Regions from separate parts of the Enterobacter bugandensis genome, predicted to be linked through region 2. Evidence: predicted binding sites of a transcription regulator. Region 2 holds the regulator's gene; each other region holds the start of a gene.
What was found. The regulator PurR, encoded in region 2, represses purine synthesis genes. The targets are predictions, from matches to a motif close to CANGCAAACGTTTGCNTG.

Region 1: a site for PurR is predicted at 2,628-2,645, ahead of carA (glutamine-hydrolyzing carbamoyl-phosphate synthase small subunit). Genes of this name have one in related genera too.
Region 3: a site for PurR is predicted at 5,808-5,825, ahead of purE (5-(carboxyamino)imidazole ribonucleotide mutase). Genes of this name have one in related genera too.
Region 4: a site for PurR is predicted at 2,911-2,928, ahead of raiA (ribosome-associated translation inhibitor RaiA). Genes of this name have one in related genera too.

Annotation. Positions count from the first base shown of each region.
Region 1 covers NZ_LT992502.1:741,567-749,632, forward strand. Annotated here, with positions in the region: gene fkpB (FKBP-type peptidyl-prolyl cis-trans isomerase) at 1-430, shown strand, start outside; gene ispH (4-hydroxy-3-methylbut-2-enyl diphosphate reductase) at 432-1,382, shown strand; gene dapB (4-hydroxy-tetrahydrodipicolinate reductase) at 1,588-2,409, shown strand; gene carA (glutamine-hydrolyzing carbamoyl-phosphate synthase small subunit) at 2,864-4,012, shown strand; gene carB (carbamoyl-phosphate synthase large subunit) at 4,031-7,255, shown strand; gene DG357_RS03660 (YgdI/YgdR family lipoprotein) at 7,396-7,629, shown strand; gene kefF (glutathione-regulated potassium-efflux system oxidoreductase KefF) at 7,735-8,066, shown strand, end outside.
Region 2 covers NZ_LT992502.1:2,004,844-2,012,909, forward strand. Annotated here, with positions in the region: gene mdtK (MdtK family multidrug efflux MATE transporter) at 1-500, opposite strand, end outside; gene DG357_RS09840 (riboflavin synthase) at 726-1,367, shown strand; gene cfa (cyclopropane fatty acyl phospholipid synthase) at 1,399-2,547, opposite strand; gene punC (purine nucleoside transporter PunC) at 2,845-4,035, opposite strand; gene punR (DNA-binding transcriptional activator PunR) at 4,150-5,061, shown strand; gene purR (HTH-type transcriptional repressor PurR) at 5,079-6,104, opposite strand; gene cydH (cytochrome bd-I oxidase subunit CydH) at 6,402-6,491, shown strand; gene DG357_RS09870 (MFS transporter) at 6,655-7,821, shown strand; gene sodB (superoxide dismutase [Fe]) at 7,859-8,066, opposite strand, start outside.
Region 3 covers NZ_LT992502.1:1,184,828-1,192,893, reverse strand. Annotated here, with positions in the region: gene DG357_RS05710 (PTS transporter subunit EIIC) at 1-1,257, shown strand, start outside; gene malI (Mal regulon transcriptional regulator MalI) at 1,341-2,357, shown strand; gene DG357_RS05700 (metal-dependent hydrolase) at 2,431-2,952, shown strand; gene cysS (cysteine--tRNA ligase) at 2,995-4,380, opposite strand; gene ppiB (peptidylprolyl isomerase B) at 4,556-5,050, shown strand; gene lpxH (UDP-2,3-diacylglucosamine diphosphatase) at 5,054-5,776, shown strand; gene purE (5-(carboxyamino)imidazole ribonucleotide mutase) at 5,896-6,405, shown strand; gene purK (5-(carboxyamino)imidazole ribonucleotide synthase) at 6,402-7,469, shown strand; gene mnmH (tRNA 2-selenouridine(34) synthase MnmH) at 7,554-8,066, shown strand, end outside.
Region 4 covers NZ_LT992502.1:3,588,007-3,596,072, reverse strand. Annotated here, with positions in the region: gene tyrA (bifunctional chorismate mutase/prephenate dehydrogenase) at 1-122, shown strand, start outside; gene DG357_RS17315 (SMP-30/gluconolactonase/LRE family protein) at 183-1,055, shown strand; gene pheA (bifunctional chorismate mutase/prephenate dehydratase) at 1,052-2,212, opposite strand; Phe leader region at 2,243-2,368, opposite strand; gene pheL (pheA operon leader peptide PheL) at 2,320-2,367, opposite strand; gene raiA (ribosome-associated translation inhibitor RaiA) at 2,472-2,813, opposite strand; gene bamD (outer membrane protein assembly factor BamD) at 3,082-3,819, opposite strand; gene rluD (23S rRNA pseudouridine(1911/1915/1917) synthase RluD) at 3,951-4,931, shown strand; gene yfiH (purine nucleoside phosphorylase YfiH) at 4,928-5,659, shown strand; gene clpB (ATP-dependent chaperone ClpB) at 5,789-8,066, shown strand, end outside.

The DNA.
Region 1 (8,066 bases), 1.3 Mb from region 2:
CAACAGCGCGGTTCTCGTTCACTTCACGCTGAAGCTGGATGACGGCTCCACGGCTGAATCCACCCGCAATAACGGCAAACCTGCCCTGTTTCGTCTCGGCGATACCTCCCTGTCTGAAGGTCTTGAGCAGCAGCTCCTGGGCCTGAAAGAGGGTGAGAAAAAAGCGTTCTCGCTGGAGCCGGATGCCGCGTTTGGCGTGCCAAGCCCGGACCTGATTCAGTATTTCTCGCGCCGCGAGTTTATGGACGCGGGCGAACCGGAAATCGGGGCGATTATGCTCTTTACCGCTATGGACGGCAGCGAAATGCCTGGCGTGATCCGCGAGATTAACGGCGACTCTATTACCGTTGACTTCAACCATCCGCTTGCCGGGCGTACCGTTCATTTTGATGTTGAAGTGCTGGAGATCGATCCGGCACTGGAGGCCTGAAATGCAGATCCTGTTGGCTAACCCGCGCGGCTTCTGCGCCGGTGTAGACCGCGCTATCAGCATTGTTGAAAACGCGCTGGAGATTTACGGCGCGCCGATTTACGTGCGTCACGAAGTGGTGCATAACCGCTATGTGGTGGACAGCCTGCGCGAGCGCGGGGCGATTTTCATCGAGCAGATCAGCGAAGTGCCGGACGGCGCGATCCTGATCTTCTCCGCGCACGGCGTCTCTCAGGCGGTCCGTAACGAAGCGAAAAGCCGCGATCTGACCGTATTCGATGCCACCTGTCCATTAGTGACAAAAGTGCATATGGAAGTGGCGCGCGCCAGCCGTCGCGGTGAAGAGTCGATTCTGATTGGCCACGCCGGTCACCCGGAAGTTGAAGGCACCATGGGCCAGTACAGCAACCCGGAAGGGGGAATGTACCTGGTGGAGTCGCCGGAAGATGTCCTGACGCTGAACGTGAAAAACGAAGCGCGTCTGTCGTTTATGACCCAGACCACGCTCTCCGTAGACGACACCTCAGACGTGATTGACGCCCTGCGCCAGCGCTTCCCGAAAATCGTCGGGCCGCGTAAGGATGATATCTGCTACGCCACCACTAACCGTCAGGAAGCGGTGCGCGCGCTGGCTGAACAGGCGGACGTGGTGCTGGTTGTCGGCTCTAAAAACTCCTCTAACTCCAACCGTCTGGCCGAACTGGCGCAGCGTATGGGGAAAGCGGCGTTTTTAATCGACGACGCGACGGACATCCAGGAAGCGTGGGTGAAAAATGCGGCCTGCGTTGGCGTTACCGCAGGCGCTTCCGCGCCGGATATCCTGGTGCAGAACGTGATTGCTCGTCTGCAGGAGCTGGGCGGGGGCGAAGCGGTTCCGCTGGAAGGACGCGAAGAGAATATCGTCTTCGAAGTGCCGAAAGAGCTGCGTATCGACGCCCGCGAAGTTGAATAATTTCTTTTCTGATGAAAGGCCAGCACCTCCTGTGCTGGCCTTTTTTTTGCCCCGGACTTTATCGTGACGACAAAATCATGTCTTTTACTGATATCTGAGTCGGTTTCACGTTAAATTCTAATTATTGGTGTTTTCAGTTGGCAGCCTTTACGAAGGCTGGTTAATCTGAAAACGGTTTACATCATTTTAACGTAAGAGAATAACTATGCATGATGCACAGATCCGTGTCGCCATTGCGGGCGCGGGTGGACGTATGGGTCGCCAGCTGATTCAGGCGGCAATACAAATGGATGGCGTGGCACTCGGCGCGGCGCTGGAGCGTGAAGGTTCATCCCTGCTGGGATCCGATGCGGGTGAACTGGCCGGCGCGGGCAAGACAGGTGTTACCGTTCAGAGCAGCCTTGATGCGGTGAAAGATGACTTTGACGTGTTCATCGACTTTACCCGTCCCGAAGGCACCCTGTCTCACCTGGCGTTTTGCCGCCAGCACGGTAAAGGGATGGTGATTGGCACTACCGGCTTCGATGATGCGGGTAAACAGGCCATTCAGGATGCAGCTACCGACATTGCGATTGTCTTTGCCGCGAACTTTAGCGTAGGCGTTAACGTCATGCTGAAGCTGCTGGAAAAAGCGGCGAAGGTGATGGGCGACTACACCGACATTGAGATTATTGAAGCGCACCACCGCCATAAAGTTGATGCTCCATCAGGCACGGCGCTGGCGATGGGCGAAGCGATTGCTTATGCAATGGATAAAGATTTAAAAGACATCGCGGTCTATTCCCGTGAAGGGCATACCGGAGAACGCGTGCCGGGCACCATTGGTTTCGCAACCGTCCGGGCGGGCGATATCATCGGCGAACACACGGCGATGTTCGCCGATATTGGCGAACGTGTTGAGATTACGCACAAAGCGTCAAGCCGCATGACGTTCGCCAATGGCGCAGTACGCTCCGCATTGTGGCTGAAATCGAAAGAAAAGGGTCTTTTTGATATGCGAGATGTGCTGGATCTCAACAATTTGTAAGCTTTATTACCCATCGTGATGTGGTTATTGCAGTCGTAATGTATTGATTGCATAGGGCAATAATTTATTGCCCTCTTATTTTATTTGTTTTAAATGGATTTTGATTGTTAATGGTCATAAATCTGAGTTTTATGCCATTATTATGTGAATTGAATGTAAATTTTGACCATTTGGTCCACTTTTTGTCGCTCGCATCTCTTAAATTCCATAAAACCTACCGCGCAAGCGTTTTCCAGGATGATTTACCTGATCTTTTTGCCCATTAAATCCCATTCAAGCCGCCAGTCCTGCAAAAGAATAAACAAAATATCCGTTTTAAGTTGACTTTTACCCACCAAATCTCCAGAATGCCGCCGTTTGCCAAAAATCCGCTGGCAACACATTTGCATTGATCTATGACATAGTCATGAATTAATATGCAAATAAAGTGAGTGAATATTCTCTGGAGGGTGGTTTGATTAAGTCAGCGCTATTGGTTCTGGAAGACGGAACCCAGTTTATCGGTCGGGCCATAGGGGCAACGGGTTCGGCGGTTGGGGAAGTCGTTTTCAATACTTCAATGACCGGTTATCAAGAAATCCTCACTGATCCTTCCTATTCTCGCCAAATCGTTACTCTTACTTATCCTCATATCGGCAATGTCGGCACCAATGCGGCTGACGAAGAATCCTCTCAGGTACATGCGCAAGGCCTGGTCATTCGCGACCTGCCGCTGATTGCCAGCAACTTCCGCAACACTGAAGACCTCTCTTCTTACCTGAAGCGCCATAACATCGTGGCGATTGCCGATATCGATACCCGTAAGTTAACGCGTCTGCTGCGCGAGAAGGGTGCACAGAACGGCTGCATCATCGCGGGTGATAACCTCGATGCGACGCTGGCGCTGGAAAAAGCGAAAGCCTTCCCGGGCCTGAACGGTATGGACCTCGCGAAAGAAGTGACTACCGCCGAAGCCTACAGCTGGACGCAGGGGAGCTGGACGCTGGAAGGCGACCTGCCGGAAGCGAAAAAAGAGAACGAACTGCCGTTCCACGTGGTGGCCTATGATTTTGGTGCCAAGCGCAACATCCTGCGCATGCTGGTTGACCGCGGCTGCCGCCTGACGGTGGTACCGGCGAAAACCTCCGCTGAAGAGGTGCTTAAGATGAACCCGGACGGCATCTTCCTCTCTAACGGCCCAGGCGACCCGGCACCGTGCGATTACGCTATCGACGCCATCAAGTCCTTCCTGGAAACCGACATCCCGGTATTCGGCATCTGCCTCGGCCATCAGCTGCTGGCGCTGGCGAGCGGTGCGAACACCGTCAAGATGAAGTTCGGCCACCACGGTGGTAACCACCCGGTGAAAGACATTGATAACAATACGGTGATGATTACCGCGCAGAACCACGGTTTCGCCGTCGATGAAGCCTCTATGCCAGCTAACCTGCGCGTGACGCACAAATCACTGTTCGATGGCACCCTGCAGGGTATCCACCGTACCGATAAGCCAGCGTTCAGCTTCCAGGGCCACCCGGAAGCCAGCCCGGGCCCGCACGACGCCGCGCCGCTGTTCGATCACTTCATCGAACTTATCGAGCAATACCGTAAGACCGCTAAATAATCAGGAGCCGAGAAGACCATGCCAAAACGTACAGACATAAAAAGCATCCTGATCCTTGGCGCTGGACCGATCGTCATCGGCCAGGCCTGCGAATTCGACTACTCCGGCGCGCAGGCGTGTAAAGCGCTGCGCGAAGAGGGTTACCGCGTTATCCTGGTTAACTCTAACCCGGCGACCATCATGACTGACCCGGAAATGGCGGATGCCACCTACATCGAGCCGATTCACTGGGAAGTGGTGCGTAAAATCATCGAAAAAGAGCGCCCGGACGCGGTGCTGCCAACCATGGGCGGCCAGACGGCGCTGAACTGCGCGCTGGAGCTGGAGCGTCAGGGCGTGCTGGCAGAATTTGGCGTCACCATGATTGGTGCGACCGCCGACGCGATTGATAAAGCCGAAGACCGTCGCCGCTTTGACGTGGCGATGAAGAAAATCGGCCTCGACACCGCGCGTTCCGGTATTGCGCATAACATGGAAGAGGCGCTGGCCGTTGCGGCTGAAGTGGGCTATCCGTGCATCATCCGTCCATCGTTCACCATGGGCGGCACCGGTGGCGGTATCGCCTACAACCGCGAAGAGTTCGAAGAGATTTGCGAGCGCGGTCTGGATCTCTCCCCAACCAAAGAGCTGCTGATTGATGAATCGCTGATTGGCTGGAAAGAGTACGAGATGGAAGTGGTGCGTGATAAAAACGACAACTGCATCATCGTCTGCTCCATCGAAAACTTCGATGCGATGGGTATCCACACCGGCGACTCCATCACCGTTGCGCCAGCCCAGACGCTGACCGACAAAGAGTATCAAATCATGCGTAACGCCTCGATGGCGGTACTGCGTGAAATCGGCGTGGAAACCGGCGGCTCTAACGTGCAGTTCTCCGTTAACCCGAAAACCGGCCGTCTGATTGTTATCGAAATGAACCCGCGCGTGTCCCGCTCCTCCGCGCTGGCCTCCAAAGCCACCGGCTTCCCGATTGCGAAAGTGGCGGCGAAGCTGGCAGTGGGTTACACCCTCGACGAGCTGATGAACGACATCACCGGTGGCCGCACGCCTGCGTCCTTCGAGCCGTCCATCGACTACGTTGTGACTAAAATTCCTCGCTTTAACTTCGAGAAATTCGCGGGCGCGAACGACCGTCTGACGACCCAGATGAAATCTGTGGGTGAAGTGATGGCGATTGGCCGCACGCAGCAGGAATCCCTGCAAAAAGCGCTGCGCGGTCTGGAAGTGGGCGCCACCGGCTTTGACCCGAAAGTGAGCCTGGACGACCCGGAAGCGCTGACCAAAATCCGCCGCGAGCTGAAAGACGCGGGCGCAGAGCGTATCTGGTACATCGCCGATGCCTTCCGCGCGGGCCTGTCCGTCGACGGCGTATTTAACCTGACCAACATCGACCGCTGGTTCCTGGTGCAGATTGAAGAGCTGGTGCGTCTGGAAGAGAAAGTGGCGGAGCTGGGTATCAACGGCCTGGACGCAGACTTCCTGCGCATGCTGAAGCGTAAAGGCTTCGCAGATGCGCGTCTGGCTAAGCTGGCGGGCGTGCGCGAAGCGGAAATCCGCAAGCTGCGCGACCAGTATGACCTGCACCCGGTTTACAAGCGCGTGGACACCTGCGCGGCCGAGTTCTCGACCGATACCGCGTACATGTACTCCACCTATGAAGACGAGTGCGAAGCGAACCCGTCCGTCGACCGCGACAAGATTATGGTGCTGGGCGGCGGTCCAAACCGTATCGGCCAGGGCATCGAGTTCGACTACTGCTGCGTACACGCCTCGCTGGCGCTGCGCGAAGACGGGTACGAGACCATCATGGTCAACTGTAACCCGGAAACCGTTTCTACCGACTACGACACCTCTGACCGTCTCTACTTCGAGCCGGTTACCCTGGAAGACGTGCTGGAAATCGTGCGCATCGAGAAGCCAAAAGGCGTTATCGTGCAGTACGGCGGTCAGACCCCGCTGAAGCTGGCGCGCGCGCTGGAAGCGGCAGGCGTACCGGTTATCGGTACCAGCCCGGACGCGATTGACCGCGCGGAAGATCGTGAGCGTTTCCAGCAGGCGGTTGACCGTCTGAAGCTGAAGCAGCCGGCGAACGCCACGGTGACCGCCATTGAAATGGCCGTTGAGAAGGCGAAGGAGATTGGTTACCCGCTGGTGGTGCGTCCTTCCTACGTCCTGGGCGGCCGCGCGATGGAAATCGTCTACGACGAAGCCGACCTGCGTCGCTACTTCCAGACGGCGGTGAGCGTTTCCAACGATGCGCCAGTACTGCTTGACCGCTTCCTCGACGACGCGGTTGAGGTGGACGTTGACGCCATCTGCGACGGCGAAATGGTGCTGATTGGCGGCATCATGGAGCACATCGAGCAGGCGGGCGTGCACTCCGGCGACTCCGCCTGTTCTCTGCCGGCCTACACGCTGAGCCAGGAAATTCAGGACGTGATGCGCCAGCAGGTGCAGAAGCTGGCCTTTGAGTTGCAGGTTCGTGGCCTGATGAACGTTCAGTTCGCGGTGAAAGACAACGAAGTTTATCTGATTGAAGTCAACCCGCGTGCGGCGCGTACCGTACCGTTCGTCTCTAAAGCGACCGGTATTCCGCTGGCGAAAGTGGCGGCGCGCGTGATGGCTGGCCAGACGCTGGCTCAGCAGGGCGTGACAAAAGAGATCATCCCGCCGTATTACTCGGTGAAAGAGGTGGTGCTGCCGTTCAACAAATTCCCGGGCGTTGACCCGCTGTTAGGGCCAGAAATGCGTTCAACCGGGGAAGTGATGGGCGTGGGCCGCACCTTCGCAGAAGCGTTTGCCAAGGCGCAGCTGGGCAGCAGCTCAACCATGAGAAAATCGGGCCGTGCGCTGCTCTCCGTTCGCGAAGGCGATAAAGAGCGCGTGGTTGACCTGGCCGCCAAGCTGCTGAAACAGGGCTTCGAGCTGGACGCAACCCACGGTACGGCGATTGTGCTGGGTGAAGCCGGTATTAACCCGCGTCTGGTGAACAAGGTGCATGAAGGTCGTCCGCACATTCAGGATCGTATCAAGAATGGCGAATATACCTACATCATCAACACCACCGCAGGACGCCAGGCGATTGAAGACTCCAAGCTGATTCGCCGCAGCGCGCTGCAATACAAAGTGCACTACGACACCACCCTGAACGGCGGTTTCGCAACAGCGATGGCGCTGAATGCGGATGCCACCGAAAAGGTGATTTCGGTGCAGGAAATGCACGCGCAGATTAGCAAGTAACCCCCATTGCCCGGTACCGTTCGGTTACCGGGCAATTTTCTCATCTTAAGAACCTTCTGGTTTTTCATCCGCTTTCAGTCAGTTAGCCTAAAATAGTTAGGTCGATAACGAAAATTCAACTGAGAGCAGGGGAAAACACCATGCAAAATAAATTACTGATCGCTTCCGTTCTGGCTGCCACCGCAATGTTTACCGTCGCGGGCTGTTCGTCCAATCAGGCAGTAAAAACCACCGATGGTAAAACCATCGTGACTGACGGGAAACCGCAGGTGGATGACGATACCGGCCTGGTGTCGTACAAAAACGCCGAAACCGGTCAAACTGAACAGATTAATCGCGACCAGGTGAAATCCATGGGCGAGCTGGATAACTAATTCAGAATTCTGACGTAAGCCCGTCAATAATATTCACTATTAGCCTGTTGAATTACTGACTACACTCTTCTGGTAAAAGAAGGCAGTAAAACAACAGGCTACTCAATGATTGTGATAATTTATGCGCACCCTTATCCGCAGCACTCGCATGCGAATAAGCGGATGCTTGAGCAGGCAAGGACGCTGGATAACGTAGAGATACGTTCCCTCTATCAACTCTATCCCGATTTTAATATCGATATCGCCGCCGAACAGGAGGCGCTCTCCCGTGCCGATCTGATCGTCTGGCAGCACCCGATGCAGTGGTACAGCACGCCGCCGCTCCTGAAGTTGTGGATTGATAAAGTCTTCTCCCACGGCTGGGCTTACGGCCACAACGGCCATGCGCTAAAAGGAAAAAGCCTGATGTGGGCGGTCACTACGGGCGGAGGAGAAAG
Region 2 (8,066 bases):
CCGATAAAGCCCATCACCATTCCGGGCTTGGTTTTCGCCAGCCCTTCACACTGGTTACGGGCGACCTGGAAAAAGAGGTAGCCGGGCGCACCCCAGAGCAGGGCGCGCAGATAGCCCACGGCTTTGTCTGCCAGCGCCGGGTCAATATTATGCATGGCGCGGATGATATGACCCGCGTTCCAGAGCACGACCATAATCAGTACGGAGACAAACCCTGCCAGCCAGAAACCCTGACGGACCTGATGGGCAATACGCTCGCGACGACCCGAGCCATTAAGCTGAGCGATAACCGGGGTGAGGGCGAGCAGCAGACCGTGGCCGAACAGGATGGCCGGCAGCCAGATTGACGTGCCGATAGCAACGGCCGCCATATCGGTGGCGCTGTAGCCACCCGCCATTACCGTATCCACAAATCCCATTGCGGTCTGGGCCACCTGCGCGACGATCACTGGTATAGCCAGTGCCAATAGCTGGCGCGCTTCATTCATGTACTTCTGCACGTGAACACCTTTATTTTGTAGTTATATGAGAGACTAAAAAAGCCGCCGAAACGGGCAGCAAGAAGAAAATGCAGGGGGGTGCCAGCTATTGTAGCGGGCTTTAGCTATTTATCTAGTGAAAAAATCGCCAGAAAATGCGCTCCGCTGGCAACCTGTTTTTCCAACTGTTATTGTGGTGGGATTAAACGGTGTCACCACCGTCCGGAAAAAACAGGAGTTGTAAGCATGTTTACTGGTATTGTGCAGGGCACCGCCAAAGTGGTGTCCATTGATGAAAAACCTAATTTTCGTACTCATGTTGTAGAGCTGCCGGAATATATGCTCGACGGCATCGAAACCGGCGCCTCGGTTGCCCATAACGGCTGCTGCCTGACCGTCACCGAAATTAATGGCAACCAGATTAGCTTTGATTTAATGAAAGAGACGCTGCGTATTACCAACCTGGGCGAGCTGGTGGTGGGGGACACCGTCAACGTTGAGCGCGCGGCGAAGTTCAGCGACGAGATTGGCGGCCATCTGATGTCCGGGCACATCATGACCACCGCCGAAGTGGCGAAAATCGTTACATCAGAAAATAACCGTCAAATCTGGTTTAAAGTGCAGGACCCGTCATTAATGAAATACATCCTCTATAAAGGGTTTATTGGCATTGATGGGATTAGTCTGACGGTGGGAGAAGTTACTCCGACGCGTTTTTGCGTGCATTTAATTCCCGAGACGCTGCAGCGCACCACGCTGGGTTCGAAAAAACTGGGGCATCGCGTGAATATCGAAATCGATCCGCAAACCCAGGCGGTTGTAGATACCGTTGAGCGCGTGCTGGCCGCAAAAGAAGCCGCAATAATTAAAGCTGTAGAAGAAGAATAAAAAATAACCCCGGCTGGCCGGGGTTATTTTTCTAGCGTGCGACCCGCAAGCCGTGTTCAATCCCACGGCTAAAAACAACCTGCCAGAGCTGAATATCTCGCGCGCGAAACGCCCCCGCGCAGGCATTCAGATAATAGCTAAACATCCGCTTGAATCGTTCAGAATAGTTGCCCGCAATTTCAGGCCAGGCTTCCTGAAAACGTGCATGCCACGCCATTAACGTGGTGTCGTAATCCGCGCCGAAGTTATGCCAGTCTTCCATCACGAAATGGGATTCGCTGGCGTTGGCAATCTGGCGTACGGACGGTAAACAGCCATTCGGAAAGATGTATTTGTTGATCCACGGGTCAACGTTATTGTCGGTCCGCTTAGAGCCGATGGTGTGCAGCAGGAAAATACCGTCCGGTTTCAGATTACGGTCCACCACCTCGAAATAGGTGTCGTAATTTTTCGGCCCGACGTGCTCGAACATGCCCACGGAAACGACCCGGTCAAACTGTTCGTTCAGGTCCCGGTAATCCTGCAGGCGGATATCCACATCAAGCCCCAGGCACCGCTCCTGCGCCATTTTTTGCTGTTCAGCGGAAATGGTGACGCCGACCACGCTGACGCCGTAGTGCTTCGCCATAAAATACGCCAGCCCGCCCCAGCCGCAGCCAATATCCAGCACGCGCATACCGGGCTGCAACTGCAATTTCTCGCTAATCAGGCGCAGCTTGGCCTGCTGAGCCTCTTCAAGCGTCGACGCCTCTTTCCAGTAGGCGCAGGAGTATTGCATGAAGGGGTCCAGCATGCGGCTGAACAGATCGTTGCCGAGATCGTAATGCTCTTTGCCGACGATCCAGGCACGCTTTTTACTTTGCAGGTTAAAGAGACGGGCAGAGGCGACACGCAGGGTGTCTTTAAGATTACGGGGGAGCTGTTTTTCCAGACCAGCACGCAGCACGCTGGCGAAAAAAGTGTCCAGCCGTTCGCATTCCCACCAGCCGTCCATATAGCTTTCCCCCAGGCCTAGCGACCCCTCGCGCAACACGCGTTTAAAAAAATCGGGATGTTTAACCTGAGGATCCGATGGGGATGATCCGTTGATAGTGATGCCTGCCCGACCTAACAGTTCACTGACGATCCGGGACCAGTTATCGTCCGGAACGCTGACTTCTTCTATACACGATGAACTCATAGCTTCTCCATCACCCTACTGTGATCAGAACCTTAAAACAGCGTAGACGCTTTTTTGGTTTGTGAGAAATCTCACGGTAAATACCGCGAGGCTAGTATCCGACGTAGAACAGAGGAAGGGAGATAACCCTTGCCGAAATGCCTTCCATGGTAAAACGGGAGCACTCCGGCTCCCGTTAACACATAATATTTATCGTATTTAATCGAACCAAATTTAGTATAGGCCTCAAAATTTGGTGATTCAATAGAAAATTCTTAGCAACCTAATCACTGAAAATTAACATAGTTTCTGGCGCGATTAGGCATGCGAGGTTTCTACCTGCGTGCTCTCATCCTGCGCGGAAGCCTGCATGCGATAGCCTATGACGGCCAGCGCAACGGTAGCCAGCATCACGCTGGTTGTCGTCAGCAGCGGCGTGGCAATCAGCGCGGAGACCACCAGGCTTGCCAGGAAGCACAGCCCCAGCTGCAGGGTGTTCTGCAGCGCAGCCGCACGGCCTGTCGCCTGCGGGAACGGACGCAGCGCCTGCGCCACAACGATAGGGTAGATCGCCCCGTTCGCGATGGCCATCACGCAGAATGGAATCAATATTTCGGCCAGACCCGCGCCCGGAATAAACCCAACGGCCCAGGTGCCAATGACGCTCAGCGCATAGAGCACCAGCAGCCACGGCAGCATCTGCTGGCCTTCCCATTTTTGCAGCGCCGCGCGACAGCCGTACCCGCCCACCAGGAACGCGATGGTCTGCGGAACGTAGCTCAGGCCAATGGCCGCCGGGCTATAGCCCATATCGTGCAGAATAAACGGCGAGCCGGTCAGCCACGCGAAGAAGCTCGCCGAGCAGGCGGCATAGATCAGAACGTTGCCGCGATACGCTTTCGCGCTCAGCAGGGAGGTGAAGGTAATCGGCTTCGCGTCTGCGTGCGCCTCTTTTTTATGCGCGGGCTTGAGGGCGAACGCCGGCAGCATCAGCACCAGCGTGATGGCAAACAGTGTGGCAAAGATGGCCTGCCAGTCAAAGTGCGCGAGGATCCAGCTTCCCAGCAGCGGGGCGAGGGCCGGTGAGAGCCCTACCAGCGGCATGATGGTGGCGAAAATACGGTTAGTGCGGTTCGCCGGATAGTAATCGGTGACCAGCGCCTGCCAGGTCACGGCCGCGGCACAGACGCCGACCGCCTGAACAAACCGCAGCACCAGCAGCCAGGTGGCATCGCGCACCCATAGCATCCCCAGGCAGCCCACGGCAAAAATGGCCAGCCCCAGCAGCAGCACCGGTTTACGCCCAAAGCGATCCGAAAGCGGTCCCCAGAGCAGCTGCGCGAAGGCAAAACCGGCCAGGAACAGGCTCAGGCTGGCGCTGATGGCGGCAGCAGGGGTTTGCAAATCTTCCTGCATGGCGGCAAACGCCGGCAGGTACATATCGGTGGCCAAAAAGCCCAGCACGCTTAAGCCGCCGAGCCAGACTAAAAAACCTTTCCTGGGTTGCACTGTTTTATTCTCCTGAGGAGGCAGGTATATGTTGGCGCTGAGTGTAGGGAGTGCAAAGCCGCTTGTGAAACGCTAATATTTGGCGGGTGCATTCAAATTTTTTGCAGGCAGAAAATGTGGTCCGATTATTCTCTTGAAGTGGTCGATGCTGTCGCGCGTAACGGCAGCTTTAGCGGAGCGGCGCAGGAGTTGCACCGCGTCCCTTCAGCCATCAGCTATACGGTGCGACAGCTTGAGGAGTGGCTGGCGGTACCGCTGTTTGAACGGCGGCATCGTGATGTTGAATTAACGCCCGCAGGGGCGTGGTTTTTGAAGGAAGGACGTTCTGTTATCAAAAAAATGCAGATCACCCGCGAGCAGTGCCAGCAGATCGCGAACGGCTGGCGGGGGCACCTTTCCATTGCGGTGGATAATATCGTTAAGCCCGAGCGCACCCGGCAGATGATTGTCGATTTTTATCGGCATTTCTCTGACGTAGAACTGCGGGTCTCGCAGGAGGTGTTCAACGGCGTCTGGGATGCGCTGGCGGACGGCAGGGTAGAGATGGCGATTGGCGCGACCCAGGCGATCCCGGTCGGGGGACGTTACGCCTTTCGCGATATGGGGATGCTGAGCTGGAAATGCGTGGTGGCAAGCGATCATCCGCTGGCGGCGACGGAAGTGCCGCTGAGCGATGATACGCTGCGCAGCTGGCCGTCGCTGGTGCTGGAAGATACCTCCCGCTCGCTGCCGAAGCGAATTACCTGGCTGCTGGACAACCAGCGGCGGGTTGTCGCCCCTGACTGGGGATCGTCGGCGACGTGCCTCAGCGCCGGGCTCTGCGTAGGCATGGTGCCCGCCCATTTTGCACGTCCGCGAATCGACACCGGTGAGTGGGTTGAGCTAACGCTGGAGAATCCGTTCCCGGATGCGGCCTGCTGCCTCACCTGGCAACAAAATGATGTCTCGCCGGCGATGGCCTGGCTGCTGGACTATCTGGGGGACAGCGAAACGCTTAACCGGGAGTGGCTGCGGGAGCCAGACTGACTGGCTCCGCAATGAGATTAACGACGGTAGTCGCGGAACGGGCCATCCGCAACGGAACGGCGTTCGATGAGGCGAGGATGAACTTCAATGGACTGCGACTCTTCACGCTTGTTGACGATCCTGTCCAGCAGCATATTGAAGGCGGTTTCACCCAGCGAATCTTTCGGCTGGTGAATGGTGGTCAACGCTGGCGTGAAGAAGCGCGCGTTGCGCACGTTGTCATACCCGATCACGGAGATGTCCTGCGGTACGCGCAGACCCAGCTCGTCGGCCGCACAGAGGGCGCCCATCGCCATGATATCGCCCCCGCAGAAAACGGCGGTTGGACGGTGCGGCTGGGAGACGATCTGCTGCATCGCGCGGTAGCCTGATTCCGGCTCAAAGTCGCCCTGCACGATCCAGTTTTCCGGCACGGTGATTAGCGCTTCTTCCATCGCTTTCATAAAACCGGCCAGGCGGCCCGCGCCGGTGTTGCGTTCCAGCGGACCCGGGATCACGCCAATCTCGCGGTGGCCGCGTTCGATCAGATAACGGCCCGCCATGTAACCGCCTTCGAAGGCGTTATCGATAACGGAGTCGGTGAAGTCGGCGCGCGCTTCGCCCCAGTCCATCACCACCATAGGGATATGGCGATACTCTTCCAGCATCGACAGCACGGATTCCGGGTACTCTGAACACATCACCAGCAGGCCGTCCACGCGCTTTTGCGCCATCATCGACAGGTAGGCGCGCTGTTTTTCAATGCTGTTCCAGGCGTTGCCGAGAATCAGGGTATAGCCTTTCTGGAAGCAGTTTTTTTCTACCGCTTCAATGATCTCGGCAAAATAGGCCGCTTCGCTGCTGGTCGCCAGCAGACCAATAGACTTGGTGTGATTAACCTTGAGGCTGCGCGCAACCGCGCTTGGCGAGTAGTGCAGCTCTTTGATCGCTGCCCAGACGGCGTTGCGCGTCTCTTCCGCCACAAAACGGGTTTTGTTAATTACATGTGATACGGTTGTAGTGGAAACGTTTGCGCGTTTTGCTACGTCTTTAATTGTTGCCATTAAATGTCACTCCAGACCATATCCTAAACTCCTGAAAAACTTGAAGGTAAACGTTTGCCTTCTCTCACCCTTATCACGCAATTTTGAATTGCGGCACGCCGGGAAAACGACACGGGACGTCAGGAGGGGGTCAATGGCCGGTACGCTAATAAATTTAGCGTGGAATTTTGGCCTATCTTGATGAAAAGGGGAAGAGGTAAAGTGTTTATCAGCTTAAATCCAGGAAGATTTTTGACGTAAACTGTGCAAAAATGAGCAAGCTCACTTTTCGTGGGGGGATTAAAAGGAGAAAAATTGATGAGTTCCGATCTGAAGTTTTCGCTGTTCACCACCGTTATTGTGCTGGCGCTGATTGTGGCGGCTGGCCTGACGGCTGCGCTGCATTGATTTACGCGGGGGGAGAGCCTTCTCCCTCCCGAACGCTCCGATTGTTACTTCTCTGGCAAAAATCTTTTGCCATTTTGTTAACTTCTCATTTTTTGTGATTGATGTCATGCTTTCCGCTTCTTTGTTCTGTGTCACCACATGACACGGCATCCGGAGTTGACGCATGAAAATCAATTTTCCCCTGCTGGCCCTGGCGATTGGCGCTTTTGGGATTGGCACCACTGAATTCTCCTCGATGGGGTTACTGCCCGTTATCGCCCGGGGCGTGGACGTCTCGATCCCGGCCGCCGGGATGTTAATCAGCGCCTACGCCATCGGCGTGATGGTAGGAGCGCCGCTGATGACGCTTCTGCTTTCGCACCGTGCGCGCCGCAATGCGCTGATTTTCCTGATGGCGATTTTCACCCTGGGCAACGTGCTTTCGGCCATTTCGCCGGATTACACCACTCTGATGCTGTCGCGCATTCTGACCAGCCTCAACCACGGTGCCTTCTTTGGTCTGGGCTCGGTCGTGGCCGCAAGCGTGGTGCCAAAACACAAGCAGGCCAGCGCCGTGGCCACCATGTTTATGGGGCTGACCATCGCTAACATCGGCGGTGTTCCTGCGGCAACCTGGCTGGGCGAGGTCATTGGCTGGCGGATGTCCTTCCTGGCGACGGCCGGACTGGGCGTGGTCGCGATGGTGGCGTTATTCTTCTCCCTGCCAAAAGGCAGTGCGGGTGAACGCCCTGATGTACGCAGAGAGCTGTCGGTGCTGATGCGCCCGAAGGTACTCTCCGCGCTGCTGACCACCGTGCTGGGGGCAGGAGCGATGTTTACCCTCTACACCTATATTTCGCCGGTCTTACACGACATTACCCACGCAACGCCACTCTTTGTTACCGCGATGCTGGTGCTGATTGGCGTCGGCTTCTCGATTGGCAACTATCTCGGCGGGAAATTTGCTGACCGTTCCGTGAGCGGCACGCTGAAGGGCTTTTTAACCCTGCTGATTGTCATTATGGTCGCGATCCCGTGGCTGGCGCAGAATGAATTCGGCGCGGCGATTGCGATGGTTGTCTGGGGCGCTGCCACCTTTGCCGTGGTGCCGCCGCTGCAGATGCGCGTGATGCGTGTCGCCCATGAGGCGCCGGGTCTCTCGTCTTCCGTGAATATCGGGGCGTTCAACCTCGGCAATGCGCTGGGTGCCGCCGCCGGAGGCGCCGTGATTTCAGGCGGTCTGGGGTACAGTTTTGTGCCGGTGATGGGGGCGATTATTGCCGCGCTCGGCCTGCTGCTGGTGATGATGTCCGGCCGAAAACAGCCTGAAGCGGTTTGCACGGCTGAATAAGCAAAAACGCAGAAGGGTTACCCCTTCTGCGTGTCTCTTACGCGGCGAAGTTCTTCGCGACAAAGTCCCAGTTAACCAGAGCCCAGAAGTGCTCCAGGTAGTTCGGGCGCGCATTGCGGTAATCAATGTAGTAAGCATGTTCCCACACGTCCACGGTCATCAGCGGCGTAGCGCTGGTGGTCAGCGGGGTGCCCGCGTTAGACGTGGACACGATAGCCAGTTTGCCATCCGCCTCTTTTACCAGC
Region 3 (8,066 bases), 820 kb from region 2:
GTGTCGGTGTTTGTCACCAACATCACCATCAGCACCGTGCTGAGCATTACGCCGGAAATGGCCTCACAGGGCGGAAAATATGCCATGGTGGTCGGCATCCCGACGCTGCAGATGGGCGTCTTCGGCGGGCTTATCTGCGGCATTCTCGCAGCCTGGTGCTACAACCGCTTCCACACCATGCAGCTGCCGGAGTTCCTCGGCTTCTTCTCCGGGAAGCGCTTTGTGGCGATCGCCACGGCGTTCCTCTCTTTCCTGATGGGGCTGCTACTGCCGTACGTCTGGCAGCATATTCAGGCCGGTATCGACGCGCTCTCGGTGATCGTAAACGGTGATAACCAGGCGGCATCAACCTTTATCTTCGGGCTGGTGGAGCGCGCGCTGATCCCGCTCGGCCTGCACCACATCTGGTATCCGTCCTTCTGGTATTCGTTCGGGGATTACACCACCCAGGCGGGCCAGGTGATCCACGGTGACCAGACCATCTGGTTCAAAATGCTCGAAGAGGGGGTGAAATCCTTCAGCAGCGACACCTACCAGAACGCCGGTAAGTTCATGCAGGGCGAGTTCCCGCTGATGCTGTTCGCGCTGCCTGCGGCATGCCTGGCGATGTACCACGAAGCGCATACGAAGAATAAGAAAATCGCGGCCGGTATTCTCTTCTCCGCTGCCCTCACCTGCTTCCTGACGGGGATCACCGAGCCGGTAGAGTTCACCTTTATCTTCGTGGCGCCGATTCTGTACGTCTTCAACGCCATCATGGCGGGCCTGGCGTACATGACCATGTACCTGCTGCACGCGCATATCGCCAAATCGTTCTCGGCGGGCTTTATCGACTACCTGTCGTTCGGGATCCTGCCGTCGTTTAACGGCTATCAGACCAACTTCCTGAGTGCCATTATCATCGGCATTCCGATGGCGCTGATTTACTACTTCACGTTCCGCTTCGTGATCCGTCGCTTCGATGTGAAAACGCCGGGCCGTACGGAGGTGACCGCCAGCGCGAATGACAAGTCCGATTCCGAACTTGCCACCGAAATCATCGGCCTGCTGGGCGGCGCGCAGAACATTGACTCCGTCGGCTCCTGCATCACCCGCCTGCGTCTGGAAGTGGCGAAGAGCGATGCGGTGGACAGGGACGGACTGAACGGGCTTGGCGCGCGCGGCGTGGTCTTCGTCGGCGACAACGGGATCCAGGTGATTTTCGGTGCCAGAGCACAGTTTATCGCCCAGACCATGTCCACCATGATCGGCAAATAATAAGATGCCTGAACGACACGTCTCCTGTACGCTGGGAGACGTGTCTTATCCGGCTGATAATCGGTAAATTTCAGGGAGCGGTTTTGAAGAAAGTCAGCATCATTGATGTCGCAAAGCACGCGGGCGTCTCGGTCTCTACCGTGTCGCTGGTGCTACGTCAGAAAGGGAAAATCTCAGAGGCGACGATCGAGAAGGTCAATGCCGCCATCACGACGCTGGGCTATGTTCATAACGTTGCCGCTGCCAACCTCCGCGCCAACACCTCCAATCTTATCGGCCTGATCCTGCGCGACTTCAGCGACAGCTTTTCCATCAAGGTGATGGCGAGCATCGTTCAGGAGCTGGAGAAGCAGGGTTATATGGTGTTTCTCGGCCAGCCGCTGAACGACCAGGAACATCTGGAACGGACCCTGCTGTCGTTTAAGCAGCAGGGCGTCGCGGGCGTTATTTATCTGGCGTCTGACACCCGTAACGCTGCTTTACCGGAGCAGATCCGCCAGTGCCCGCTGCCGCTGGTGGCGGTCTCTCAGTCTCTGCTGGACGAAAAATGCAATCTGGTCATGCGCGATAATCGCCAGGCGGCGAACCTGGCCGCACGCTATCTTATCGAACGCGGACACCGCACGATCGCCTACATTGGCGGGCGCGAGGGCTGTCTTATCCGCGAGCAGCGCCTGCTCGGCTTTCGCAGCGCGATGACGCAAAACGGGCTGGTCTGGCGCGATGATTATTCACCGGCCTGCAGCGACGACACCCAGGCCGCCGCGATGGCAACGCGCCAGCTGCTGGAGAAAAACAGCTCCATCACCGCCCTGCTTTGCCACTCCCCGGATGCGATGATCGGCTCCATTTCCGGCATTCATCAGGTGGGCCGCACCGTGGGGAAAGACGTGTTCCTGACCCAGCAGGTGGCGCTGATCGGTTTTGAAGATATGCTCCACGTCAACCTCACCTCCCCTTCCTTCACCTACGTCTCTTCGGCCAGCGATGAAACCGGACGACAGGCGGCGGGGCTGATTATCCGCAAGCTGAAGGAGCCGGATCTGCAAACCCAGCGCATTACGCTGTCCGGGCAGCTTATCGCCCGCGAGTCGGCGTAAAATCAGAATTTGACACAGGTTTGCTGCAGCGGATTCGCTGCTATATTGCTGTGATTTGCCATGGATAATTGCAATGCCTACCGTTATCACTCACGCTGCTGTTCCCCTTTGCCTGGGCTTAGGTCTGGGAACGAAAGTCATCCCTCCCCGCCTGCTGTTTGCCGGGATCGTGCTCGCCATGCTGCCGGACGCCGACGTGCTGGCGTTCAAATTCGGCGTCGCCTACGGGAATATTTTCGGCCACCGCGGCTTTACCCATTCGCTGCTGTTTGCCTTTGCGGTACCGATACTCTGCGTGCTGATTGGCCGACGATGGTTCCGGGCCAGCCTGACGCGCTGCTGGCTGTTCTTAACCGTTTCACTGCTGTCGCACAGCCTGCTGGATTCCGTTACCACCGGCGGAAAAGGCGTCGGCTGGCTGTGGCCGTGGTCAGACGAGCGCTTCTTTGCGCCGTGGCAGGTGATCAAGGTCGCGCCGTTTGCGCTGTCGCGCTACGCCACGCCGTACGGGCATGAGGTCATTATCTCGGAACTGCTGTGGGTGTGGCTGCCGGGGGTGGTGCTGATAGGGATGTTGTGGTGGAAAAGAAGGTAAAAGTAGGCCCGGTAAGCGTTAGCGCCACCGGGCGTTACAGACTTACTTACGACGCCAGGTCGTCCCCTGCGGGCCGTCTTCCAGAATAATGCCCATCTCGGTCAGACGGTTACGCGCCGCATCTGCCGCCGCCCAGTCCTTCGCCTGACGCGCTTCCAGACGCGCCTTGATCAGCGCTTCAATTTCCGCCACTTCACCGTCGTCCGCCTGCGCGCCGCTCTGCAGGAACGCGTCCGGCTCCTGCTCCAGCAGGCCGAGCACGGAAGAGAGCTTACGCAGATGAGATGCCAGCGCATTCGCCGCTGCCATGTCCTCTGACTTCAGGCGGTTCACTTCGCGCGCCATGTCGAACAGTACGGAGTAGGCTTCCGGGGTGTTGAAATCATCGTTCATCACCTCAACGAAGCGCGCTTCGAACGCTTCGCCGCCCGCCGCAGGCACAGATTTGTCGGTGCCACGCAGCGCGGTGTACAGACGCTCCAGCGCCGAGCGCGCCTGCTTCAGGTTCTCTTCGCTGTAGTTCAGCTGGCTACGATAGTGGCCAGACATCAGGAAGTAGCGCACGGTTTCCGCGTCGTAATACTTCAGCACGTCGCGCACGGTGAAGAAGTTGCCCAGCGATTTCGACATCTTCTCGCGGTCAACCATCACCATCCCGGAGTGCATCCAGTAGTTAACGTACTCGCCGCCGTGGGCGCAGGTGGACTGCGCAATTTCGTTTTCGTGGTGCGGGAACATCAGATCCGAACCGCCGCCGTGAATGTCGAAATGGTTGCCCAGCTGCTTGCAGTTCATCGCTGAACATTCAATGTGCCAGCCCGGACGGCCTTCGCCCCACGGGGATGGCCAGCTCGGTTCACCCTCTTTGGACATCTTCCACAGCACGAAGTCCATCGGGTTACGCTTCACGTCAACCACGTCCACGCGCGCGCCGGCCTGCAGCTGGTCCAGATCCTGACGGGAAAGCGCGCCGTAGGTTGGGTCCGTCGGCACGGAGAACATCACGTCGCCGTTTTCCGCTACGTACGCATGACCGCGTTCGATCAGCTTTTCGGTGATCTCGATAATTTCGTGGATATGGTGGGTCGCACGCGGCTCGCTGTCCGGACGCAGAATATTGAGGGCATCAAAATCTTTGTGCATCTCAACAATCATGCGATCCACCAGCGCAACAAAGCTTTCGCCGTTTTCATTAGCGCGCTTGATGATTTTGTCGTCGATGTCGGTGATGTTACGCACGTACTTCAGGTTATAGCCCAGGAAGCGCAGGTAGCGAGAGACCACGTCGAACGCGACAAAGGTACGGCCATGGCCGATATGACAGAGATCGTAAACCGTAATACCACACACGTACATGCCGACTTCCCCGGCATGGATAGGTTTAAATTCCTCTTTCTGGCGCGTCATTGTATTAAAGATTTTTAACATCGAAGATTCCATGTAAACACGTGTGTGAGTTGTTTGTTCCATATAATACCCATAATTCGGAATAGGATCAGCACACAATGCAAGGTGATCGCGTCCTGTGGTTATGCTATAACAAGCCCCTATATATGACCCGAAGGCGGGTCGACGTACCACAATAACGGAACAGGATGCAAAAATGGTTACTTTCCACACTAATCATGGCGATATCGTAATCAAGACCTTTGATGACAAAGCGCCTGAAACAGTTAAAAACTTCCTGGACTACTGTCGCGAAGGTTTCTACAACAACACTATTTTCCACCGCGTGATCAACGGCTTTATGATCCAGGGCGGCGGTTTCGAGCCTGGCATGCGCCAGAAAGAGACCAAAGAGGCGATCAAAAACGAAGCGAACAACGGCCTGAAAAACACCCGCGGTACGCTGGCAATGGCCCGTACTCAGGCGCCTCACTCTGCCACCGCGCAGTTCTTCATCAACGTAGCGGATAACGACTTCCTGAACTTCTCCGGCGAAAGCCTGCAGGGCTGGGGCTACTGCGTGTTCGCAGAAGTGGTTGAAGGTATGGACGTGGTCGACAAGATCAAAGCCGTCTCTACCGGCCGCAGCGGCATGCACCAGGACGTTCCTAAAGAAGACGTTGTGATTACAAGCGTGACCGTCAGCGAGTAATTCGTGGCGACACTCTTTATTGCGGATCTGCATCTGCAAACAGAAGAACCGGCGATAACCGCCGGTTTTCTGCGTTTTTTACGCGGTGAAGCGAAAAGCGCCGATGCGCTGTACATCCTGGGCGATCTGTTTGAAGCCTGGATTGGCGACGACGACCCTAACCCGCTGCATCGTGAAATGGCTGCCGCCATTAAAACGCTGGTAGATTCCGGCGTCCCCTGCTACTTCATTCACGGCAACCGTGATTTCCTGCTCGGTAAGCGCTATGCCCGCGAAAGCGGTATGACGCTGCTGCCGGAAGAACAGGTGCTCGATCTCTATGGCCGCAAGGTACTCATCATGCACGGCGACACGCTCTGCACTGACGATACCGGCTATCTGGCGTTTCGCGCCAAGGTCCACACCCCGTGGATCCAGAAGGTGTTCCTTGCCCTGCCGCTGTTTATCCGCAACCGCATCGCCGCCAGAATGCGTGCGGGCAGCAAAGCCGCCAACAGCAGCAAATCCCTGACCATCATGGACGTCAACCCGCAAGCTGTGGTGAGCGTGATGGAAAAGCATGGCGTTCAGTGGCTGATCCACGGTCATACCCATCGCCCTGACGTGCATTCTCTGAGCGCCAACGGTGAACCGGCCCATCGCGTGGTATTGGGCGCATGGCACACTGAGGGTTCGATGGTCAAAGTCACCCCGGAAGGTGTCGAACTGATCGCTTTTCCGTTTTAACGTTTTCTCGTCGTTTCGCTTATTTCTCAGCCACGCAACCGTTTTCCTTGCCCGTATAACATGCTATTCTCTGTGCCCTCGAAAGCAGTGTGTTTCGCACCACAGGAGTTTTAAGACGCATGTCTTCCCGCAATAATCCGGCGCGTGTCGCCATCGTGATGGGGTCCAAAAGCGACTGGGCTACCATGCAGTTCGCCGCCGAAATCTTTGAAATCCTGAATGTTCCGCACCACGTTGAAGTGGTTTCCGCACACCGTACGCCGGACAAACTGTTCAGCTTCGCCGAAAGCGCCGAAGAGAACGGGTATGAGGTGATTATTGCCGGTGCGGGCGGCGCAGCACATCTGCCGGGCATGATTGCCGCCAAAACGCTGGTGCCGGTTCTGGGCGTCCCTGTTCAAAGCGCCGCGTTAAGCGGTGTCGATAGCCTCTACTCCATCGTCCAGATGCCGCGCGGTATTCCTGTCGGCACGCTGGCAATTGGCAAAGCGGGCGCGGCGAACGCCGCCCTGCTGGCCGCGCAAATTCTTGCAACGCACGACAAAGATTTACACCAGCGTCTGGCGGAGTGGCGTAAAGCCCAGACCGACGAGGTGCTGGATAACCCGGACCCGCGGGGTGCGGCATGAAGCAGGTTTGCGTCCTCGGCAACGGCCAGCTGGGCCGCATGCTGCGTCAGGCTGGCGAACCGTTGGGGATTGCCGTCTGGCCCGTCGGGCTGGACGCCGAGCCGGAAGCGGTGCCGTTCCATCAGAGCGTGATCACCGCCGAAATTGAACGCTGGCCGGAAACCGCCCTGACCCGCGAGCTGGCGCGCCATAACGCCTTTGTGAACCGCGACGTGTTCCCGATCATTGCCGACCGTCTGACGCAGAAGCAGCTGTTCGACAAGCTGGGCCTCGCAACCGCCCCGTGGCAGCTCCTGTCTGATAAAAGCGAGTGGAATGACGTCTTCGCCATGCTGGGCGAGCTGGCGATTGTGAAGCGCCGCGTGGGTGGCTACGACGGCCGCGGCCAGTGGCGCCTGCGCGCAGGCGACACCGCCGAACTGCCGGACGACTGCTACGGCGAGTGCATCGTTGAGCAGGGCATCAACTTTAGCGGCGAAGTGTCGCTGGTAGGCGCCCGCGGGCACGATGGCCGCACGGTGTTTTACCCGCTGACGCATAACCTGCATCAGGACGGCATTCTGCGCACCAGCGTCGCCTTCCCGCACGCCAATGCCGACCAGCAGGCGCAGGCGGAAGAGATGCTTTCTGCCATCATGCACGAGCTGGGCTACGTGGGCGTGATGGCGATGGAGTGCTTCGTCACGCCGTCGGGCCTGCTGATCAACGAGCTGGCGCCGCGCGTGCACAACAGCGGCCACTGGACGCAAAACGGCGCCTCCATCAGCCAGTTCGAACTGCACCTGCGCGCCATCACCGACCTGCCGCTGCCACAGCCCGTTGTTAACAGCCCGTCGGTGATGATCAACCTGATCGGGACCGATCTGAACTACGACTGGCTGAAGCTGCCGCTGGTGCATCTGCACTGGTATGACAAAGAGGTTCGCGCGGGTCGTAAAGTGGGTCATCTCAACCTGAACGACAGCGATACCGACCGCCTGAGCGCCACCCTGGAGGCGATCGTTCCTCTCCTGCCGCCAGAATACGCGAGCGGAATTGTCTGGGCACAGTCAAAGCTCAAGTAAGACATCTGCGCCGGGGAGTTGACCTTCCCCTTCCCCGGCGTACAATCCCCGCCCATTGCTGCTGAGTTTTCTTCTGGAATCACCATGAACGATGGAACGGACTATCGCGCGATCCTCGCGTCTGATACCCCTTTAATCGACGTTCGCGCGCCGATCGAATTTGCCCAGGGTGCGATGCCCGCCGCACTCAACCTGCCCTTAATGAACGACGACGAGCGTGCCGCCGTCGGTACCTGCTATAAGCGCCAGGGACCCGACGCCGCGCTGGCGCTCGGCCATAGCCTGGTGAGCGGCGAGACGCGGGAGGCGCGCATTAACGCCTGGCGCGAAGCCAGCCTTGCGCACCCCGAGGGCTATCTCTGCTGTGCGCGTGGCGGTCAGCGCTCGCATATCTCTCAGGCCTGGCTGAAAGAGGCTGGCATCGACTACCCGCTGATCCGCGGCGGCTATAAGGCCCTGCGCCAGACGGCGATTCAGGCCACCATTGAGCAGTCGCAAAAGCCGATGGTGCTTATTGGCGGCTGTACCGGCAACGGTAAAACGCTGCTGGTGAAGCAGCACGCGCAGGGCATCGATCTGGAAGGGCTGGCGCACCAT
Region 4 (8,066 bases), 1.6 Mb from region 2:
GAGACAAGCAGGCGTTTATCGATAGCTTCCGCAAAGTGGAGCACTGGTTCGGCGATTACGCCACGCGTTTCCAGAGTGAAAGCCGCACGCTGTTGCGCCAGGCAAATGACAGTCGCCAGTAATCCAATGATGTATATACTGAAAGCCAGCAATGCTGGCTTTTTTCATTTTGGGGAACTGTCATGGCTGAACCGCAGCTGCTGTTGAACTACACCGGGCATCTGCCCGAATGCCCGACGTGGAGCGCAGAAGAAAATGCGCTTTACTGGGCGGATATTCTGGAAGGGGAGATCCACCGCTACCACCTGCCGACGGCGGAACATACCGTGCTCTCTTTCCACGAGGAGGTCGGCTGTTTCGCGCTGCGCGAGCAGGGTGGTTTTATCGTTGCGATGCGCACGGGCATCTGGCTAACCGATAAACACGGACTGCTGCGCCGCAAGGTGTGTGATAACCCCTCAAACCCGCAGCTCGCACGTTTTAATGATGGGGGCACCGACCATCAGGGCCGGTTCTATGCGGGCACGTTCTGGGGGCCGGGAGATTACAACGGCGCGCTGCTGATGCGCATCGACAACGACCTGACGCCGAAGGTGATCCAGTGCGATATCCACGGGCACAACGGCCTGGCGTTTAGCCCGGATAAGCAGTGGATGTTTACCTCAGACACGCCCAACGGTGTGATCTTCCGTACCCCGCTTGATGAACAGGGTGAACCCGGCAGGCGTGAGGTGTTTCGTCAGTTTAAAGAGGGCGAGGGGATACCGGACGGTGCGGCGATGGATGTGGAAGGCTGCTACTGGAGCGCGCAGTTTGACGGCTGGCGTATCGCGCGTTTTTCTCCACAAGGGGAGCAACTGGAAGAATACCGCATGCCGGTGCGTTGCCCGACGATGGTCTGCTTTGGCGGCGATGATATGAAAACGCTGTTCATTACCACCACGCGGGAAAATATGGATGCGGAGGAGGTGGCGAAGTATCCGCTTTCCGGAGCCGTCTTCACCCTGCCGGTTAATGTGGCAGGGATGAAGAAAAGCCGTTTTATCGAATGCTAGCTTGGATCGACCGGGACGACGTTTTCGCTCGGATAGCAGCCCAGCACTTTCATTGAACGGGTAATTTCACCCAGTTCGCGCAGGGCTTTCTGCATGGATGCAGATTCCAGGTTGGCCTGGATATCGAGGTAAAACATCTCTTCCCATGGATTACCGTGGATTGGGCGTGATTCCAGCCTGGTCATGATCAAATTGTGGTTGCGCAGCACCAGCAGGGCTTCTACCAGCGCGCCCGCCTGCTGGCCGGTCGCCATCAGCAGCGTGGTTTTCGCCGGCACCTGGTCTGACACGTTGATTGCCTTGCGGGCCAGCACCACGAAGCGGGTGATGTTTTGCGTCTGGTTAGCAAGATTGCGTTCCAGAACCTGTAAGCCATACAGCGCGCCGCCCGCTTCGCTGCCGAGCGCAGCAACGGTTGGGGAGTTAGCTTGCGCTACTTTTTCCATTGCCGCCGAGGTGCTTTCGGTGTACTCAATTTTCCAGTTCGGATAGCGGTTCAGGAACTGGCTACACTGCTGGAAAGGCTGCGGATGGCTGTACACGGTTTCGATCGTGTTCAGGTCCGTTGAACCGGAGACCAGCACGCAGTGATCGATAGGGATCGTCAGCTCGCCGACCAGCGACAGGCTGGTGTGCTGCAGTAAATCGTAGACGTCGTTAATGGCGCCGGAACTGGTGTTTTCAATCGGCACCACGGCGTAATCCGCCTGGCCGGTCTCAACCTGGTTAAAAATATCGGCGAATTTTGCGCAGCCGCTCTCAATAAACTCTTCAAAATGACGTGCGGCATACTGGCGTGCGGCCAGATGAGAGTAGGAGCCTTTAGGCCCGAGGAAGGCGATGCGCGCCGAGTGTGGGTTGGTTTTATTGAGATGCTGCTGGAGTAGCGCTTGCTGGGTTAGAACGGAATCTTCGATGATGAGCTGGAACAGCCGGGTGATGTAATGGGCATCGAGGTGATGCGCTTTACCGAGCTGGATGAGACGCTCCAGCAGATCGCGCTCGCGGTCGATATCACGCACCGGGCGATGGGAGTCCAGCTTGGCTTTGCCCACTTCAACGGCGAGGGCGCGACGTTCGGCCAGCAGCGCCAGTAATTTTTCATCCAGCGCGCTGATTTTTACTCGCAGATCCAGTAACGGGTTTTCCGGTGTCATAGTGTTGCCTGTCTCATTTTATCGTTATCAATAAAAAAGGCCCCCCGGTGTGGGAGGCCTTGTTGTTCGTCTTCGCATTCTTTATCACACGACGAAACGCCTCCCGTTCAGGGGAAGGTAAAAAAGAATGCGAAGAAGAACGGCGTAAGTTTCATAAAGTCATCCTGTGATTGATACCGTTAAAGTACCCGTACTGTTTTCACCCTGTCAATAAAAAACGCGCCCGAAGGCGCGTTGGCGGTACACTCAATTTAAAGGATTACTCTTCTTCAACTTCTTCCGCGAAGCTGGCGTCTTTCACCGACGTTGCGGCGCGACGGGCTTCACCTTTGTGTTGCACTTTATTGAGCTGCCGTTCCAGCTTGTTGATCAAATCGTTAATAGCGGTGTACATATCCTCATGTTTTGCGCTGGCGACCAGATGGCCGTTTGGAGTATTGATAGTTGCGTCAGCGATGAAACCCTGGGGCTCCTTGGACAGGATGATATGTGGATTAATCAAATGTGTTTGCCATTTATCAAGTTTGGCGAGACGGTCTGCGACGTGCTGGCGAATTGCCGGAGTAATTTCCATTTGTTTACTGGTAATGTTCATTGTCATAAATTTTACCTCTTGTCTTTCCGTCTTGGTGATTCCAGCATACCCGACCTAATGTCAAAATGTGTGATTTAGATCACGTTATTTTGTCGGTTTTTGTCAGGGAATCTTTTTTGTGAGGCAGGGCAGGAAGAGATGAGATTTACCTTGTGGAAGGTACGAATTACGGTCATAGTTGACGGGATGTGTTGAGGCTAAAGCGCTTCAGCGGATGTCTGAATTGAATAAAAAAACGGCAGCCTTCGGGCTGCCGTTTTGCATTGAAGCGATATCACGTGTTGCTGCTGTTCGCGGCGATGATTTTCGCCACTTTTTCAGCCTGAGCTGTCATCTGCATCTGACGGTAAGCATTTTCCATCAGCTTCAGGCCGTCACGCGTAGCCTGAGTATCCGGATAATCACGCAGCATACCTTCTACGCGGTTAACCACAGCAACCCATGCGCCACGGCGGGTATAGTATTCCGCAACGGAGTACTCATATTTCGCCAGACGATCTTTCAGGAACACCAGACGTTTGGTCGCGTCGGTCACGTACTGGCTGTTTGGATAGCCGCGCACCAGCTTGGAGAAGTCATTGAAGGCGTCGCGCGCATGCTGCGGGTCACGGTCGGAGCGATCTACGCCGAAGAAGCCCTGCAGGGCGCTGTCGTCCAGCGCCATGTTGGTCAGGCCGCGCATGTACATGACGTAGTCGATGTTAGGATGAGTCGGGTTCAGACGCATGAAACGATCGATAGTTGCCTGAGCCAGCGGCAGATCGGCATTTTTGTAGTAGGCGTAGATAAGATCTAACTGTACCTGCTGCGAATACGGACCAAATGGATAGCGATTATCCAACGCTTCCAGTTGCGTTATCGCCTGTTTCCAGTTACCGTCCTGCAACTTTTGTTGTGCAGTCGCATAGATTTCATTCGGCGGATTGTCAGGGACCTGTTCATTCGAACCGGAGCAGCCCACCAAAGCCAGGCTCAACGTGGCCGCTGCCACCAGATATTTCATGCGCGTCATGACGTTTTGACTTTCCTCAAATGTTTGTCCGGGAGAAACTCTGTTCCTGCTCCCGATTAAGACCAGCTACAATAGCACACTATATTAAACGGCAAAGCCGTAAAACCCAACGTTAAACAAAGAAGCAGTTTATGGCACAACGAGTAGAACTCACCGCAACAGTCTCCGAAAATCAGCTCGGTCAACGCTTAGATCAGGCTTTGGCCGAATTGTTCCCTGATTATTCGCGTTCACGTATAAAAGAATGGATCCTTGACCAGCGCGTGCTGGTAAACGGCAAGATCTGGGACAAACCAAAAGAGAAAGTGTTTGGTGGGGAAGCTGTTGCCATCAATGCTGAAATCGAAGAGGAAATCCGCTTCGAGCCGCAGGATATCCCATTGGACATCGTCTATGAAGATGATGACATTCTGGTGATCAACAAGCCGCGCGACCTGGTTGTTCATCCGGGCGCAGGGAATCCAGACGGTACGGTACTTAACGCACTTCTTCATTATTATCCGCCGATTGCGGATGTCCCACGTGCAGGCATCGTTCACCGTCTGGATAAAGACACCACCGGTCTGATGGTGGTGGCGAAGACCGTTCCCGCTCAGACCCGTCTGGTGGAGTCGCTGCAGCTGCGTGAGATTACTCGCGAATATGAAGCGGTGGCGATTGGACACATGACCGCTGGCGGCACGGTAGAAGAGCCGATCAGCCGTCACCCGACGAAACGTACCCATATGTCGGTGCATCCGATGGGTAAACCGGCGGTGACGCACTATCGCATTATGGAGCATTTCCGTATTCATACCCGCCTGCGCCTGCGCCTGGAAACCGGTCGTACTCACCAGATCCGCGTTCACATGGCGCACATTACCCATCCGCTGGTGGGGGATCAGGTGTACGGCGGTCGTCCGCGTCCGCCAAAAGGCGCGTCGGATGAGTTCATCAGCGTACTGCGTAAATTCGATCGTCAGGCGCTGCATGCGACCATGCTGCGTCTTTATCACCCGATCAGTGGTATTCAGATGGAATGGCATGCGCCTATCCCGCAGGATATGGTGGAACTCATTGATGCCATGCGTGCCGATTTCGAAGAACATAAGGATCAAGTGGACTGGTTATGACCAAACTGATTGTCCCGGAGTGGCCGCTGCCTGCAGGCGTGGCCGCCTGTAGTTCGACCCGTATTGGCGGCGTGAGCCAGGGCGCGTGGGAGTCTTTAAACCTCGGCGCGCACTGCGGCGACAGCCTGGAACACGTTGAAGAGAACCGCACGCGTCTGTTTGCTGCGGGAAATCTGCCGTCGAAGCCGGTTTGGCTGGAGCAGGTTCACGGCAAAGCGGTACTGAAGCTGACGGGAGAACCTTACGCTTCCAAACGCGCCGATGCTTCTTACAGTAATACGCCGGGTACGGTTTGTGCCGTAATGACCGCCGATTGTCTGCCGGTTCTGTTTTGTAACCGTGCCGGTACGGAGGTGGCAGCAGCGCACGCGGGCTGGCGTGGCTTATGCGAGGGCGTGCTGGAAGAGACCGTCGCCTGCTTCAATGATGATCCCGCCAATATCATGGCCTGGCTAGGTCCGGCGATTGGCCCTCGTGCTTTTGAAGTGGGGCCGGAGGTTCGCGAAGCATTCATGGAAAAAGATCCGCAAGCCATTGAGGCCTTCCTGCCTGCCGGGGAAAAATATCTGGCGGATATTTACCAGCTTGCCCGCCAGCGTCTGAATAATATTGGCGTATCGCAGATCTTCGGCGGCGATCGCTGTACGTTCACCGAAAAGGGTGATTTTTTCTCCTATCGCCGCGACAAGACGACGGGTCGTATGGCAAGTTTCATTTGGCTGATATAACCTAAAGAATCAAGACGATCCGGCACGTGCCGTTTTCTTTTCACATAATTCAGGTCATTAACCTTGAATAATTGAGGGATGACCTCATTTAATCTCCAGTAGCAAATTTGACCTGTTATGGGAGGAGTTATGCGTCTGGATCGTCTTACTAATAAATTCCAGCTTGCTCTCGCCGATGCCCAGTCCCTTGCACTGGGGCACGACAACCAATTCATCGAACCTCTTCATTTAATGAGCGCCTTGCTGAATCAGGAAGGGGGATCGGTACGTCCTTTATTAACGTCTGCTGGCATTAATGCTGGCCAGTTACGCACCGCTATCGATCAGGCGCTGAGCCGTTTACCGCAGGTAGAAGGTACCGGCGGCGACGTTCAACCGTCGCAGGATCTGGTGCGCGTGCTGAACCTTTGCGACAAGCTGGCGCAAAAACGTGGGGACAACTTTATTTCGTCGGAGCTCTTTGTTCTGGCGGCGCTTGAATCACGCGGTACCTTGACCGACCTGCTGAAATCTGCCGGTGCAACCACCGCCAATGTGACTCAGGCGATTGAGAAAATGCGCGGAGGTGAAAGCGTGAACGATCAGGGAGCCGAAGACCAACGTCAGGCTTTGAAGAAATTTACGGTCGATCTGACCGAACGTGCCGAGCAGGGCAAACTTGACCCGGTTATCGGCCGTGACGAAGAGATCCGCCGTACGATTCAAGTACTGCAGCGTCGTACCAAAAACAACCCGGTACTGATTGGTGAGCCGGGGGTCGGTAAAACCGCCATCGTTGAAGGGCTTGCGCAGCGTATCGTAAACGGTGAAGTGCCGGAAGGGTTGAAAGGCCGCCGCGTACTGGCGCTGGATATGGGCGCGCTGGTGGCCGGTGCGAAATACCGCGGTGAGTTTGAAGAGCGTTTGAAAGGCGTGCTTAACGACCTGGCGAAACAGGAAGGCAACGTCATTCTGTTTATCGACGAACTGCACACCATGGTGGGGGCTGGTAAGGCCGACGGCGCGATGGATGCCGGGAACATGCTGAAACCTGCGCTGGCGCGTGGTGAACTTCACTGTGTCGGTGCCACTACGCTTGATGAGTATCGTCAGTACATTGAGAAAGATGCCGCTCTGGAACGTCGCTTCCAGAAAGTGTTTGTTGCTGAGCCAAGCGTTGAAGATACCATCGCGATCCTGCGTGGTCTGAAAGAGCGTTATGAACTGCACCACCATGTGCAGATTACTGACCCAGCCATCGTTGCGGCGGCGACGCTTTCGCATCGGTATATCGCCGATCGTCAGTTGCCTGATAAAGCAATCGACCTGATCGATGAAGCGGCGTCGAGCATTCGTATGCAGATTGACTCGAAGCCGGAAGAACTGGACCGACTCGACCGCCGCATCATTCAGCTCAAGCTGGAACAGCAGGCGCTGAAAAAAGAGTCTGATGAAGCCAGTAAGAAACGCCTGGATATGCTCAATGAAGAGCTGGACGATAAAGAGCGCCAGTATTCTGAGTTGGAAGAAGAGTGGAAAGCCGAGAAAGCCTCCCTCTCTGGCACGCAGACCATTAAAGCGGAACTCGAACAGGCCAAAATTGCCATTGAGCAGGCTCGCCGTGTGGGTGACCTGGCACGTATGTCTGAACTACAGTACGGCAAAATCCCTGAGCTGGAGAAACAGCTTGAGATCGCCACGCAGTCTGAAGGCAAAACCATGCGTCTGTTACGTAATAAAGTGACGGATGCCGAAATTGCCGAAGTGCTCGCTCGCTGGACCGGTATTCCGGTGGCGCGCATGATGGAAAGCGAACGCGATAAGCTGCTGCGTATGGAGCAGGATCTGCATCAGCGGGTGATTGGTCAGGACGAGGCGGTTGAAGCGGTCTCCAACGCTATTCGCCGTAGCCGTGCTGGGCTTTCCGATCCAAATCGCCCGATCGGTTCGTTCCTGTTCCTGGGGCCGACCGGTGTCGGTAAAACCGAACTGTGTAAAGCGCTGGCAAACTTTATGTTCGACAGCGACGATGCGATGGTGCGTATCGACATGTCTGAGTTTATGGAAAAACACTCCGTCTCGCGTCTGGTCGGTGCGCCTCCGGGATATGTTGGTTATGAAGAGGGCGGCTACCTGACCGAAGCGGTGCGCCGGCGTCCTTATTCCGTCATCCTGCTGGATGAGGTGGAAAAAGCGCATCCGGATGTGTTCAACATCCTGCTTCAGGTGCTGGATGATGGTCGTCTGACGGACGGGCAGGGGAGAACGGTCGATTTCCGTAATACGGTCGTCATCATGACCTCGAACCTGGGTTCCGATTTGATTCAGGAACGTTTCGGTGAACTTGACTACAGCCATATGAAGGATCTGGTGCTCGGTGTGGTGAGCCATAACTTCCGTCCGGAGTTCATTAACCGTATTGACGAAG